3 regions of the Streptomyces sp. NPDC091281 genome follow, and region 1 is predicted to be linked to each of the others. Evidence: riboswitches for the same ligand, from Rfam matches in the RefSeq annotation. Region 1 holds a riboswitch; each other region holds the start of a gene.
The links. A riboswitch is a leader RNA that binds a small molecule or an ion and turns the genes downstream of it on or off. The one in region 1 is predicted to bind S-adenosylmethionine.
Positions count from the first base shown of each region.

Region 2: it holds a riboswitch for S-adenosylmethionine, as region 1 does, so the genes downstream of both, ACIQPQ_RS04020 (aminotransferase class V-fold PLP-dependent enzyme) here and ACIQPQ_RS15295 (amino acid ABC transporter permease) in region 1, are expected to answer to the same signal.
Region 3: it holds a riboswitch for S-adenosylmethionine, as region 1 does, so the genes downstream of both, thrC (threonine synthase) here and ACIQPQ_RS15295 (amino acid ABC transporter permease) in region 1, are expected to answer to the same signal.

Region 1 covers NZ_JBIVUY010000005.1:143,777-147,616, reverse strand. Annotated here, with positions in the region: gene ACIQPQ_RS15300 (glutathione S-transferase C-terminal domain-containing protein) at 1-683, shown strand, start outside; SAM riboswitch class IV at 750-859, shown strand; gene ACIQPQ_RS15295 (amino acid ABC transporter permease) at 1,240-2,220, shown strand; gene ACIQPQ_RS15290 (amino acid ABC transporter ATP-binding protein) at 2,217-3,155, shown strand; gene ACIQPQ_RS15285 (transporter substrate-binding domain-containing protein) at 3,317-3,840, shown strand, end outside.
Region 2 covers NZ_JBIVUY010000001.1:915,322-919,161, reverse strand. Annotated here, with positions in the region: gene ACIQPQ_RS04030 (rhomboid family intramembrane serine protease) at 1-367, shown strand, start outside; gene ACIQPQ_RS04025 (Lrp/AsnC family transcriptional regulator) at 364-645, shown strand; gene ACIQPQ_RS04020 (aminotransferase class V-fold PLP-dependent enzyme) at 734-2,176, opposite strand; SAM riboswitch class IV at 2,366-2,482, opposite strand; gene trpD (anthranilate phosphoribosyltransferase) at 2,564-3,628, opposite strand; gene ACIQPQ_RS04010 (cytochrome bc complex cytochrome b subunit) at 3,797-3,840, opposite strand, start outside.
Region 3 covers NZ_JBIVUY010000004.1:518,235-522,074, reverse strand. Annotated here, with positions in the region: gene ACIQPQ_RS13895 (trehalose-6-phosphate synthase) at 1-410, opposite strand, end outside; gene ACIQPQ_RS13890 (glucosyl-3-phosphoglycerate synthase) at 531-1,475, opposite strand; SAM riboswitch class I at 1,662-1,809, shown strand; gene thrC (threonine synthase) at 1,828-3,108, shown strand; gene ACIQPQ_RS13880 (MoaD/ThiS family protein) at 3,105-3,380, shown strand.

The DNA.
Region 1 (3,840 bases):
TCCCCGACTGTCCCGACGGCGGCCACTCGGCCCTGCGGCCCCTCTACGACGCCAGCGCCCACCGCTACACCGGCCCCGCCGTCGGCCCCGTCCTCAGCGACGACTGGTCCGGCCGCATCGTCTCCACCCACGGCCCCGACATCGCCCGCGACCTGGCCCGGCGCTTCGGCGGCGGCCGGGCCGTCCTCCACCCGTGCGGCGCCGAGTCCGAGATCGAGGCCGTCGAGCGGATGTGCGCCGAGGGCATCGAGGAGGCCGCCCAGCGGGCCGGGGCCGCCGCGGCCGGGGAGCCCGAGCGGGCCGTCGCCCTGGACACCCTGCTCGCCACCCTCGACGTCCTCGAACGCGGACTCGCCGCCCAGCCTCACCTGATCAGCCATCAGATCACGGCGGCCGACGTCGAGTTGTGGGTGACGCTCGTCCAGCTCGACACCGTCCACCGCCACCATCTGGACGCCGAGGCCGTCCGCCGGATCGCGGGCCACCGCGCGCTGTGGGACTACGCCCGCCGCCTGGCCGCCCACCCCGCCTTCGGCACCCACCTCGACCTCGACGCCGTGGCCCGCCGCCACCACGCCCGCTGTCAGGGCCTGGAGGCAGCCGGCTCCGCCGTCCAGATCCTGGACTGGGCCGCCCACACCGAGCCCGCCCAGGACACGGCACCGCAGGTCGAACGCCCCTGACCCGTTCCACCCCTCGGACCGGCGTTGACATTCATCCGGCCAACTGTCTTACTTACGCCCCAGAACGGTCATGAGCGTCAGCGACAAGCCCTGGCTTGCTGACCGGCAACCCTCGCTCGGCGGTGGGGTGCCCCAGGTGACGACCGGACCGGATGACGTTTCGGTAAGCGCGAGGGCCCCAGGGGCCGGAAGAAACACGGTGACGGACATGTACGCAGCTCCCAGGACGGCGCCCCGCCGCTCCGCGGGCTGCGTACGCCCGTACGCGCAGCCCCTGGTCGCCGACCGCGCCGTCGACCTCCTCCGCGTGAACAGCGCACTGTGTACCGCACCGGGCCGTGCCCGCTGTCGGGGCTGACCCCTCACACCGCCCCGCTTCCGCGTTCCTGACGCACACCGGCCCACCGGTGTGCCGTTGCCCGCCCCATCCCGGTTCTCCGTACGCCTCCGTGCGCCGTGCCCACGCGCCCGGCGCGGAGCGGTCCCCGCCGCCCCGCCGCCGCGGTCACCCACGTACGCCGTGGTCCGGGATGCCCGACTCCATCCGGAGCCCCTCATGACCGAACCCCCAGGCGCCGTCACCCTCGCCGAGGCACCGCCCGCCGACACCCCGCCGCCGCCCCGGCTCACCGCCCAGCGCGTGCAGCCGCTGCGCCGCCCGGGACGCTGGATCGCCACCGCCGTCGTCCTCGTCCTCGTCGCCCAGTTCATCCACGGACTGATCTCCAACCCGTTCTACCAGTGGGACCGCTTCGGCTACTGGTTCCTGCGGCCGGTCATCCTCGACGGTCTGCTGATCACCCTCGAAGTCACCGCCTACAGTGCCGTGTTGGGTCTCCTCGGCGGCATCCTGCTCGCCCTCGCCCGGCTCTCCCGCAGCCCCGTGCTCCGCGCGGTCAGCTGGACCTACGTCTGGGCGCTGCGCTCCATCCCGCTCATCGTGGTGCTGCTCTTCCTCTACAACTTCAGCGCCCTGTACAAGACGTTGAGCATCGGCGTGCCGTTCGGACCGGCCTTCTTCACCTTCGACGAGTCCCGGCTCGCCACCGACAAGGCGATCGCCGTCATCGGCCTCAGCCTCAACGAGGCGGCCTACGCGGCCGAAGTGGTCCGCGGCGGCATCCTCTCCGTGGACCAGGGCCAGCACGAGGCGTCCTCCGCGCTCGGCCTGCCCAAGGGCTACCAGTTCCGCCGGATCGTCTTCCCGCAGGCCCTGCGCTCGATCACCCCGAACTACGTCAACCAGCTGATCGGCCTCGTCAAGTCCACCTCGCTGGTCTTCTACGTGTCCCTGCTCGACCTGTTCGGCACCGCCCAGACCATGGGCTCCACCTACCCCGGCGACATCGTGCCGCTGCTCCTGGTGGTCACCGTCTGGTACCTGATCCTCACCAGCCTCGTCTCCGTCGTCCAGTTCTACGTCGAGCGCTACTACGCGCGGGGCGCCTCGCGCACCCTCCCGCCGACGCCGTTGCAGAAGCTGCGCACCGGTCTGACCGACCTGCGTGCCCGAATCCGCAGGGAGACCGCCGTATGAGCACCGAGACCGTCAAGAACGCGGGCACCGTGAACGACGCGGGCACCGTCAGGAACCCGGCAGACGCCGGCGACGCCGCCGGGCAGTCCGACACGGACCCCGACACCGACACGGGTACGGGTACGGGTTCGGGCGAGGTGAAGGCCGCCGGCGCGCTCATAGGTGCCGAGGTCGCGCCCGCCGCCGTGGAGGTCCACGACGTGCACAAGTGGTACGGCGCCCACCGGGTGCTGGACGGCGTCGACCTGACCGTGCGGCCCGGCGAGGTCACCGTCATCCTCGGCCCGTCCGGCTCCGGCAAGTCCACCCTGCTGCGGGTCATCAACCACCTGGAGAAGCCGGAGATCGGCTACGTCAGCGTCAACGGCGAGCTGATCGGCGTACGCCGCCACGGCGACCGGCTGCGCGAGCTGAGCGAGCGGGCCATCCTCGCCCAGCGCAGCCGCATCGGGTTCGTCTTCCAGAACTTCAACCTCTTCCCGCACCTCACCGTGCTGGACAACGTCGCCGCCGCGCCCGTCGCCACCGGCAGGCTCGCCAAACCCGAGGCACTGGCCCTGGCTCGCGAACTCCTCGACCGGGTCGGCCTCGCCGACAAGTCCACCGCCTACCCAAGGCAGTTGTCAGGCGGCCAGCAGCAACGCGTGGCCATCGCCCGCGCGTTGGCGCTGCGTCCCGGCGTGATCCTCTTCGACGAGCCCACCTCCGCACTCGACCCGGAACTCGTCGGTGAGGTCCTGGCCGTCATCAAGGACCTGGCCACCAGCGGCACCACCCTCGTCATCGTCACCCACGAGGTCGGCTTCGCCCGCGAGGTCGCCGACCGGGTCGTCTTCATCGACGGCGGCAGGATCGTCGAACAGGGCCCGCCCGCCGAGGTGCTGGACAACCCGCGCCACGAACGCACCCGGGACTTCCTCAGCAAGGTCCTCTGACCGCGCCACCCCGCCACCGCCCTCCGGCACTGCCCCCCGCCCCCGGCGCCGCGCACCCCGCGGCGCCCCCGAGACCTCCCCCCACACCCCCCACCACGCCCCCGCACCCACCTCACCAGCACCCTCGGCGACTTCCCGCGCGCCCAGCACGAAGGACGACCATGTCTACGCACCTCACCCGACGCAGCCTGATACGCGGCCTCACCGCGGCCACCGCGGTGGCCGCCCTCGCCACCGGGCTCGCCGCCTGCGGCGGGGAGAGCGACGCCGCCACCACCACGGAGAAGACCACCGAGGGCAGCGTCACCGTCGGCCGCCTGTCCAACGGCGCCGCCAAGGAGACCACCCTCAAGGTCGCCGAGGTCAAGTCGATCAGCGACAAGCTGCCCGCCGCCGTCAAGAAGAGCGGCACCCTGCACATCGGCGTCGGCGCTCTTCCGGCCGGGTTCGCCCCGCTCGCCTACGTCGGCAGCGACCAGAAGACCCTCACCGGCGCCGAGCCCGACTTCGGCCGCCTCGTCGCCGCCGTCCTCGGCCTCAAGGCCGACGTGAAGAACTCCACCTGGGAGAACCTCTTCGTCGGCATCGACAGCGGCAAGGTCGACGTCGGCTTCTCCAACATCACCGACACCGAGGAGCGCAAGAAGAAGTACGAGTTCGCCTCCTACCGCCAGGACAACCTCGG
Region 2 (3,840 bases), on a different contig from region 1:
CGCGTTCCTGTACCTGTTCCCCCGGGCGCGGGTGACGAGCCTGCTGCCGTTCCTGCTCTTCCTGCCGCTGCGCTTCCCGGCGTGGGTGGTGCTGCCCTTCTGGGCGGCGATCCAGTGGCTGGCGGCGGGCCGGGCCGGTTCCGGTCCGGGCGTGGCCTACCTGGCACACCTGCTCGGCTTCGGTCTGGGCCTCGGCTACGCGTGGGCCCGCTTCGGAGGGCCGACTAGAGTGCAGACAGCCCCGGCACCCGGGACAGCCTCGGCACCCGGGACCGCCCCGGAGCCCGAGACCGCCCCGGAGCCCGAGACCGCCGCAGCACCGCGGACAGCCCCCGCTCCGTCCCCCGAGGGAGAGAACCAGCCGTGATCACCGCGATCGTCCTCATCAAGACCAGCGTGGACCGGATTCCCGAGATCGCGGAGTCGATCGCCTCGCTGGAGTCGGTGAGCGAGGTGTTCTCCGTGACCGGCACCTACGACCTGATCGCCATGGTCCGCGTCCGGCAGCACGAGGACCTCGCCGAGGTGATCCCGGGCCGGATCAGCAAGATCCCCGGCGTGGAGGGCACCGACACGCACGTGGCGTTCCGCACCTACTCCCAGCACGACCTGGAGGCCGCGTTCGCCATCGGGCTGGACTCGTAGGGCCCGGCCGCGACACACCGGAGGGGGGCGCGGTCGGCCGCGCCCCCCTCGGTCGTCGTCGCGGCGGCCGTCCGTCCGGCCCGCCGGATCAGCCGACGGCCGGCACGCAGCGGCCGTCCTCCGTGCGGTACCGCCACTTCGCGCCCTCGCGCACCAGTTCCCGCACCGCGGTCACGAAACGCTCGACGTGCTCGTCGGGGGTCCCGGCGCCGAAGCTCACCCGGATGGCGTTGAGGGACTTCTCGCCGGGCGCCGCCTCGGGCGCGCCGCACTCGCCCTGGGTGCCGGGGTCGCTGCCGAGCAGGGTGCGCACCAGCGGGTGGGCGCAGAACAGGCCGTCGCGGACGCCGATGCCGTACTCGGCGGAGAGCGCGGCGGCGAAGTGGGAGCTGTTCCAGCCCTCCACCACGAACGAGATCACGCCGACCCGGGGCGCGTCGTCGCCGAACAGCGACAGGACCCGCACCTCGGGCACCTCGGCGAGGCCCGCGCGGACCGTGGCGATCAGGTACTCCTCACGGGCGACGAGGGCGTCGAAACCGGCCTCGGTGAGCGCCTTGCAGGCGGCGGCGATGGAGTAGGCGCCGATGACGTTCGGGGAGCCCGCCTCGTGCCGGGCGGCGCTGTCGTGCCACTCCACGTCCACTCCCCCGTCGGTCCGGCGGGTGACCCGGCGGCTGGCGCCGCCGCCCGCGAGGTACGGGTCGGCCGCGCGCAGCCAGTCCGCGCGGCCCGCGAGGACCCCGGCGCCGAAGGGGGCGTACAGCTTGTGGCCGGAGAAGGCGACCCAGTCGACGTCGAGGTCCTGGACGGAGACCGGGTGGTGCGGGGCGAGCTGGGCGGCGTCCAGGACGATCCGGGCGCCGTGCGCGTGCGCGGCGGCGGCCAGCTCCCGCACCGGCCACAGCTCGCCGGTGACGTTGGAGGCGCCGGTGACGCAGACCAGGGCGGGGCCGTGCGGGTCGCGGGCGGCGAGGGCGCGCTCCAGGGTGGTGACGGCCTCGGCGGGGGTGCGCGGGGCGTCGAGGTAGGTGACGCGGGCGTCGCGCCAGGGCAGCAGCGAGGCGTGGTGCTCGGTCTCGAAGACGAAGACCTGGCAGTCGGCGGGCAGCGCGGCGGCGAGCAGGTTGAGGGAGTCGGTGGTGGAGCGGGTGAAGACGACCTGGTCGTCGGCGCGGCAGCCGAGGAAGTCGGCGACGGTGCGGCGGGCGTTCTCGAACAGGTCGGTGGAGAGCTGGGAGAGGTAGCCGGCCCCGCGGTGGACGCTGCCGTAGTAGGGGGCGTACGCGGCGACGTCGTCCCAGACCCGCTGGAGGGCGGGGGCGCTGGCCGCGTAGTCGAGGGCCGCGTAGGTGACCTCGCCGCCCGTCACCAGCGGGACGGTGACGTCCCGGCCGAGGACGGGCAGCGGGCCACAGGCGGCGGGGGCGTCGGCGGCGGGCACCTCGGCGGAGGAGGCGACGACGACGGAAGCGGTGGCGGAGGCGGCGGCGGGGGCGGTGCGGGCGGCGGCGGAGGTGGCAGCGGACATGGCGAACTCCCGTTCGTGGCAGGCGGTTTCACCGCGCGAGCGGGCATGGCTCAAGCGCGGGAGACACGTGAAGGCGTGCGGAAAAAGGGGGATGCGGAGGCGGGGCTCTGCGGCCCTATCGCATTCGCTTGCTCACGGGGTACTCCTCCGAGGACCAGGACCCCTGGTGCTCACTCCGAGGAGTAAAGGGGTCCGCGCTTGCCGCAGACCTCGCTGCCTACGGCCTGGTCTTCACCCGGGGCACCCCGCCACGGACGGAGGGTTGCCGGACAGTCGGCCGGGGCCTCATGACTGTCGCTCATGACCTGGTACAGCATCTTGCCACACGATCATGGGAACGCAAGACGCGGTCCGGATGGTGGACCGCGCCCCGCGTTCCCGCCGCGCTCAGGCGTGGGTGGCGGCCGCCCAGCGGGCCAGGGTCTGCTTCGCGGCCCCGGAGTCGATGGACTCGGCGGCCCGCGCCATCCCGTCCCGCAACTGCTCGGCGAGCGGCGCCCCGGTGGGGTCGAGGGCGACGAGGGCGGCGGCCGAGTTCAGCAGGACGGCGTCGCGCACCGGGCCCTGCTCCCCGTCCAGCAGCCGGCGGGCCACGCCCGCGTTGTGGGCCGCGTCGGCGCCGCGCAGCGCCTCCACGGGCACCAGGTCGAGGCCGACGTCGCGCGGGTCGAAGCTCTCCTCGGCGACCTTGCCGTCCCGCACCACCCACACCCGGGAGGTCGCGGTGGTCGTCAGCTCGTCGAGTCCGTCGTCGCCCCGGAACACCAGCGAGGAGTGGCCGCGTTCGGCGAAGACGCCCGCGACGATCGGCGCCATCCGCGGATCGGCCACCCCGACCGCCTGGGCCCGTACCCGGGCCGGGTTGGTCAGCGGACCGAGCACGTTGAACACCGTGCGGATGCCCAACTGGCCGCGGGCGGCGCCCGCGTGACGCAGCGCCGGGTGGAACCTGACGGCGAAGCAGAAGGTGATCCCGGCCTCCTCGGCGACCTCCGCGACCCGCTGCGGGGTCAGGTCGAGGCGCACGCCGAGCTGCTCCAGGACGTCGGAGGCGCCGGAGGCGGAGGACGCGGCCCGGTTGCCGTGCTTGACGACCTTGGCGCCGGTCCCGGCCACCACGATCGAGGACATCGTGGAGATGTTCACCGTCTTGGCGCCGTCGCCGCCGGTGCCGACGATGTCGACGGTCCGGCCGGGCACCTCGATCACGTTGGCGTGCGCGTACATCGCGCGGACCAGGCCGTTGATCTCCTCGACGGTCTCGCCCTTGGCGCGCAGCGCCACCACGAAGCCCGCGATCTGGGCGTCGGTGGCCTCGCCGCGCATGATGCGGTCCATCGCCCAGGCGGTCGCGTCGGCGCTCTGGTCCCGGCCGTACAGCAGGGCGTTCAGCACCTCGGGCCAGGAACGGTCCGCCGCGGTGTCGCCTCCTGCGGGGGTCACAGCGCTCATCAGCCGCTCCTGGGTCAGTGTCGTCCCGCCGTACGGGACCCGTGTCTCGACGGGGTCCACCCTATCCAGCCCCGGACAGGGCGAAGGGCCCCGTCCGGGGTGCGGACGGGGCCCTTCGCGCACTGCGTGGCGACGCAGCGGTGAACCGGTGATCAGGCGGTCAGGGGATCAGTGGTGGCCGTGGCCGCTGGTGATCTCCTTGTACTCCTCGA
Region 3 (3,840 bases), on a different contig from region 1:
CGGTTGTACGCCTCGTACGACGCCCACTGCCGCCGGAACTCCGTGTCGAAGACCGGCTCCAGCGGGGTCTGGTAGAGCAGGTGGTGCACGAACCAGAGGACCGAGTTCGCGATGCCGTTGTAGGCGTCGGCGTGCACGTCGGCCGGGATGTCCAGCATCCGCACGCCGTCCTCGCCGACGCCCTGCCGGACCGCCTCGCGGTCGCCGTCGGAGAGCGCCGAGCACACCCACAGCGCGTCCGCGTCGGGCCCGATCGCGGACAGACCGGAGACCAGCCCGCCGCCGCCCCTGCGGGCGTGCAGCGCACCGTCCTCCCGCACCTCGTAGGAGACCGGGCCGCGGTTGGACGCGACCAGCACCCGGGCGCCCTGACGGGCACCCCCGGCGGCGGCGTCGTGCGTGGAAGCCATAGCCCTCAACCTAGCCCGGTCCCCAAACGCTCAAACGTACGGAAGCGGACCTTCCACGGGGGGTGCCCGGTCGTATACGGACCGCGTATACGGCCTGCTCGCGGGGGCCGCGGGCCGGTTTCAGGCCACCTTGCGGGCGGCGTACTCGGCGATCTCCGCCATCGGCGGACGCTCCTCCGTGTCCACCGAGTACGTGCGCGGCTCGAAGCCGTCCGCGCCGCGCTCGAACTGGGTCAGCGCCGGGCGGATCAGATGCCCGCGGGCCAGCCGCAGCTGCGCCGTGCGGTAGATCGCCGCCGCCATCCGGCCGAGGGCCTGCCCGTCCTGGTGACGGTGCTTGCGCACCCCCACGTCGACCTGGGCGAGGGCGTCCAGCCCCACCAGGTGCAGGGCGTCCACCAGCATGCCCAGCTCCACGCCGTAGCCGACGGGGAAGGGAAGCTGCTCCAGCAGGCTGCGGCGGGCCGCGTACTCCCCGCCGAGCGGCTGCACGAAACCGGACAGCTGCGGCCAGTGCATGTTCAGCAGCGGGCGGGCCATGAGTTCCGTCACCCGGCCGCCCTGACCGGCCGCGCCGCCCAGCGGGCGGTCGTACATCGCCTTCACGAGGTCCACGTCCGGGTCGGTGAGCAGCGGGCCCACGATCCCGAGGACGAAGTCGGAGGAGAACTCCTTCAGGTCGGCGTCCACGAAACAGACGATGTCGCCGCCCGTCACCAGCAGGGAACGCCACAGCACCTCGCCCTTGCCGGGCACGGCCGGGACGCGCGGCAGGATCGTGTCGCGGTGCACCACCCGGGCGCCCGCCGCCGCCGCGACCTCCGAGGTGCGGTCGGTGGACCCGGAGTCGATCACGACGATCTCGTCCACCAGAGGGACCTGGCGCATCAGGTCGTGCCGGATCACGGCCACGATGTCGCCGACCGTCTCCTCCTCGTTCAGCGCGGGCAGCACCACGGACACCGTCTGGCCCGAGGCGCGCTTCGCGGCGAGGACGCGGTGCAGCGGGCGGTCGTCGACGGACCAGGAGCGGGTGGTCAGCCAGCGCTCAGCTTCTTCCAGCACGGTCGGCGGCTCCTCACTGTCGTGATCACTTCCGGCACACCCCGCACACACGGAGTGACCGTGAGATCCATCTCGCGGTTCGGACGTCTCACTCAACTGTCCTGGCCTTCGGTTACAGTCTTGAACAACGCGGATGACCATCGCATGTCCCGCATGCCGAGGCCGCCCGCCCCCACAACTTCATACCGCTCATCCAGAGGGGCAGAGGGACACGGCCCGATGAAGCCCCGGCAACCCTCCAGCCGACCCGTCACACACATCAGTGGCGAGGCTCCCGGCTCGGGAAGGTGCCAAATCCGTCTCACGGCGAAACGCGTCGTGAGGAAGATGAGGAGAAAGGGCCTCGCCTCACATGGCTGCGCAGACAGTTGAACGCACCACCACCCCCGTCGACCTCGGTTCCGCCACCGCGCTGTCCTGCCGCGAATGCGGCCACCGCGTCCCCCTCGGCCCCGTCTTCGCCTGCGCCGAATGTTTCGGCCCGCTGGAGATCGCCTACGACTTCTCCTCCTACGAGGCCGAGGAGCTGCGCAGGCGCATCGAGGCGGGCCCCGCGAACATCTGGCGCTACGCGCCGCTGCTGCCCGTCCCCGCGGACGTGGCGGGCAAGCCCAACCTGAACCCCGGCTGGACCCCCCTCGTCCAGGCCGACAACCTCGCCCGCGAACTCGGCGTCACCGGCGGCCTGTACGTCAAGGACGACTCCGGCAACCCCACGCACTCCTTCAAGGACCGGGTCGTGGCGCAGGCGCTGGAGGCCGCCCGCGCCTTCGGGTTCACCACCCTCTCCTGCTCCTCCACCGGCAACCTCGCCGGAGCCGTCGGCGCCGCCGCGGCCCGCGCGGGCCTGCGCTCCTGCGTGTTCATCCCGCACGACCTGGAGCAGGGCAAGGTCGTCATGGCCGCCGTCTACGGCGGCGAACTCGTCGGCATCGAGGGCAACTACGACGACGTCAACCGCTTCTGCTCCGAACTCATCGGCGACCCGGCCGGTGAGGGCTGGGGCTTCGTCAACGTCAACCTGCGGCCCTACTACGCCGAGGGCTCCAAGACGCTGGCGTACGAGATCTGCGAACAGCTCGGCTGGAAGCTGCCGGACCAGCTCGTCGTGCCGATCGCCTCCGGCTCCCAGCTCACCAAGATCGACAAGGGGCTCCAGGAGCTGATCCGCCTCGGCCTCGTCGAGGACCGCCCCTACGCGATCTTCGGCGCGCAGGCCGAGGGCTGCTCCCCGGTCTCCACCGCCTTCAAGGCGGGCCACGAGGTGGTCCGCCCGCAGAAGCCGAACACCATCGCCAAGTCCCTCGCCATCGGCAACCCGGCGGACGGGCCCTACGTCCTGGACATCGCGCGCCGCACCGGCGGGGCCGTCGAGGACGTCACCGACGAGCAGGTCGTCGACGCGATCAGGCTGCTGGCGCGGACCGAGGGCATCTTCGCGGAGACCGCGGGCGGCGTCACCGTCGGCGTCACCCGCAAGCTGATCGAGAACGGTCTGCTCGACCCGGCGAAGACGACCGTGGTCCTCAACACCGGCGACGGGCTCAAGACCCTCGACGCGGTGGCCGGCACCGGCCTCACCACCACCATCCGCCCGAACCTGGACTCCTTCCGAGAGGCTGGCCTCGCATGAGCGTGACCGTCCGTATCCCGACCATCCTGCGCACCTACACCGGCGGGCAGGCCGAAGTCAGCGCGGAGGGCACCACCCTCGGCGAGGTCATCGGCGACCTGGAGAAGCACCACACCGGCATCGCCGCCCGCGTCCTGGACGACCAGGGCAAGCTGCGCCGCTTCGTGAACGTCTACGTCAACGACGACGACGTCCGCTTCGAGCAGGGCCTGGAGACCGCCACCCCGGACGGCGCGGGCGTCTCGATCATCCCGGCCGTCGCGGGCGGCTGACCGCGCCGGCCCGACCCCCGGGCGGTTGACCGCCGTTCAGTACCCGCCGGTAGTGACCGTCGGTAACAGCGATTACCGAGTGTTCATCGAATTGCCCCCTCCGTGAGAGAAGCGGAGGGGGCAATTCTGTGTGATTGAGCGCGGTAGAGTTGGGGAACGCGCCCGCCGCTCGCGTGCCGCCCGCATATGAGGGCCGTCCCTCGGTGCGATAAGAAGCAGCCAAAGTGTGCGTGGCTTTTACGCCTTTTGCTCCCTTTATGGGGCCCGACTTGCCCGATATCCGGGCGAATTCTCACTATATTACAGACCCTTCACGTCTTGAATTCTCGTCCGATTGACCTGTTGCAGAGGGCAGTTGGACAGATACATTCGGCCGCGGTCGACGCGTTCCGGCGCACGCCCCCAACCAACTGGGGGGTGAGGTCTGACCCGGGTCCGCGGAGTGTGGATCTGTGCAAGG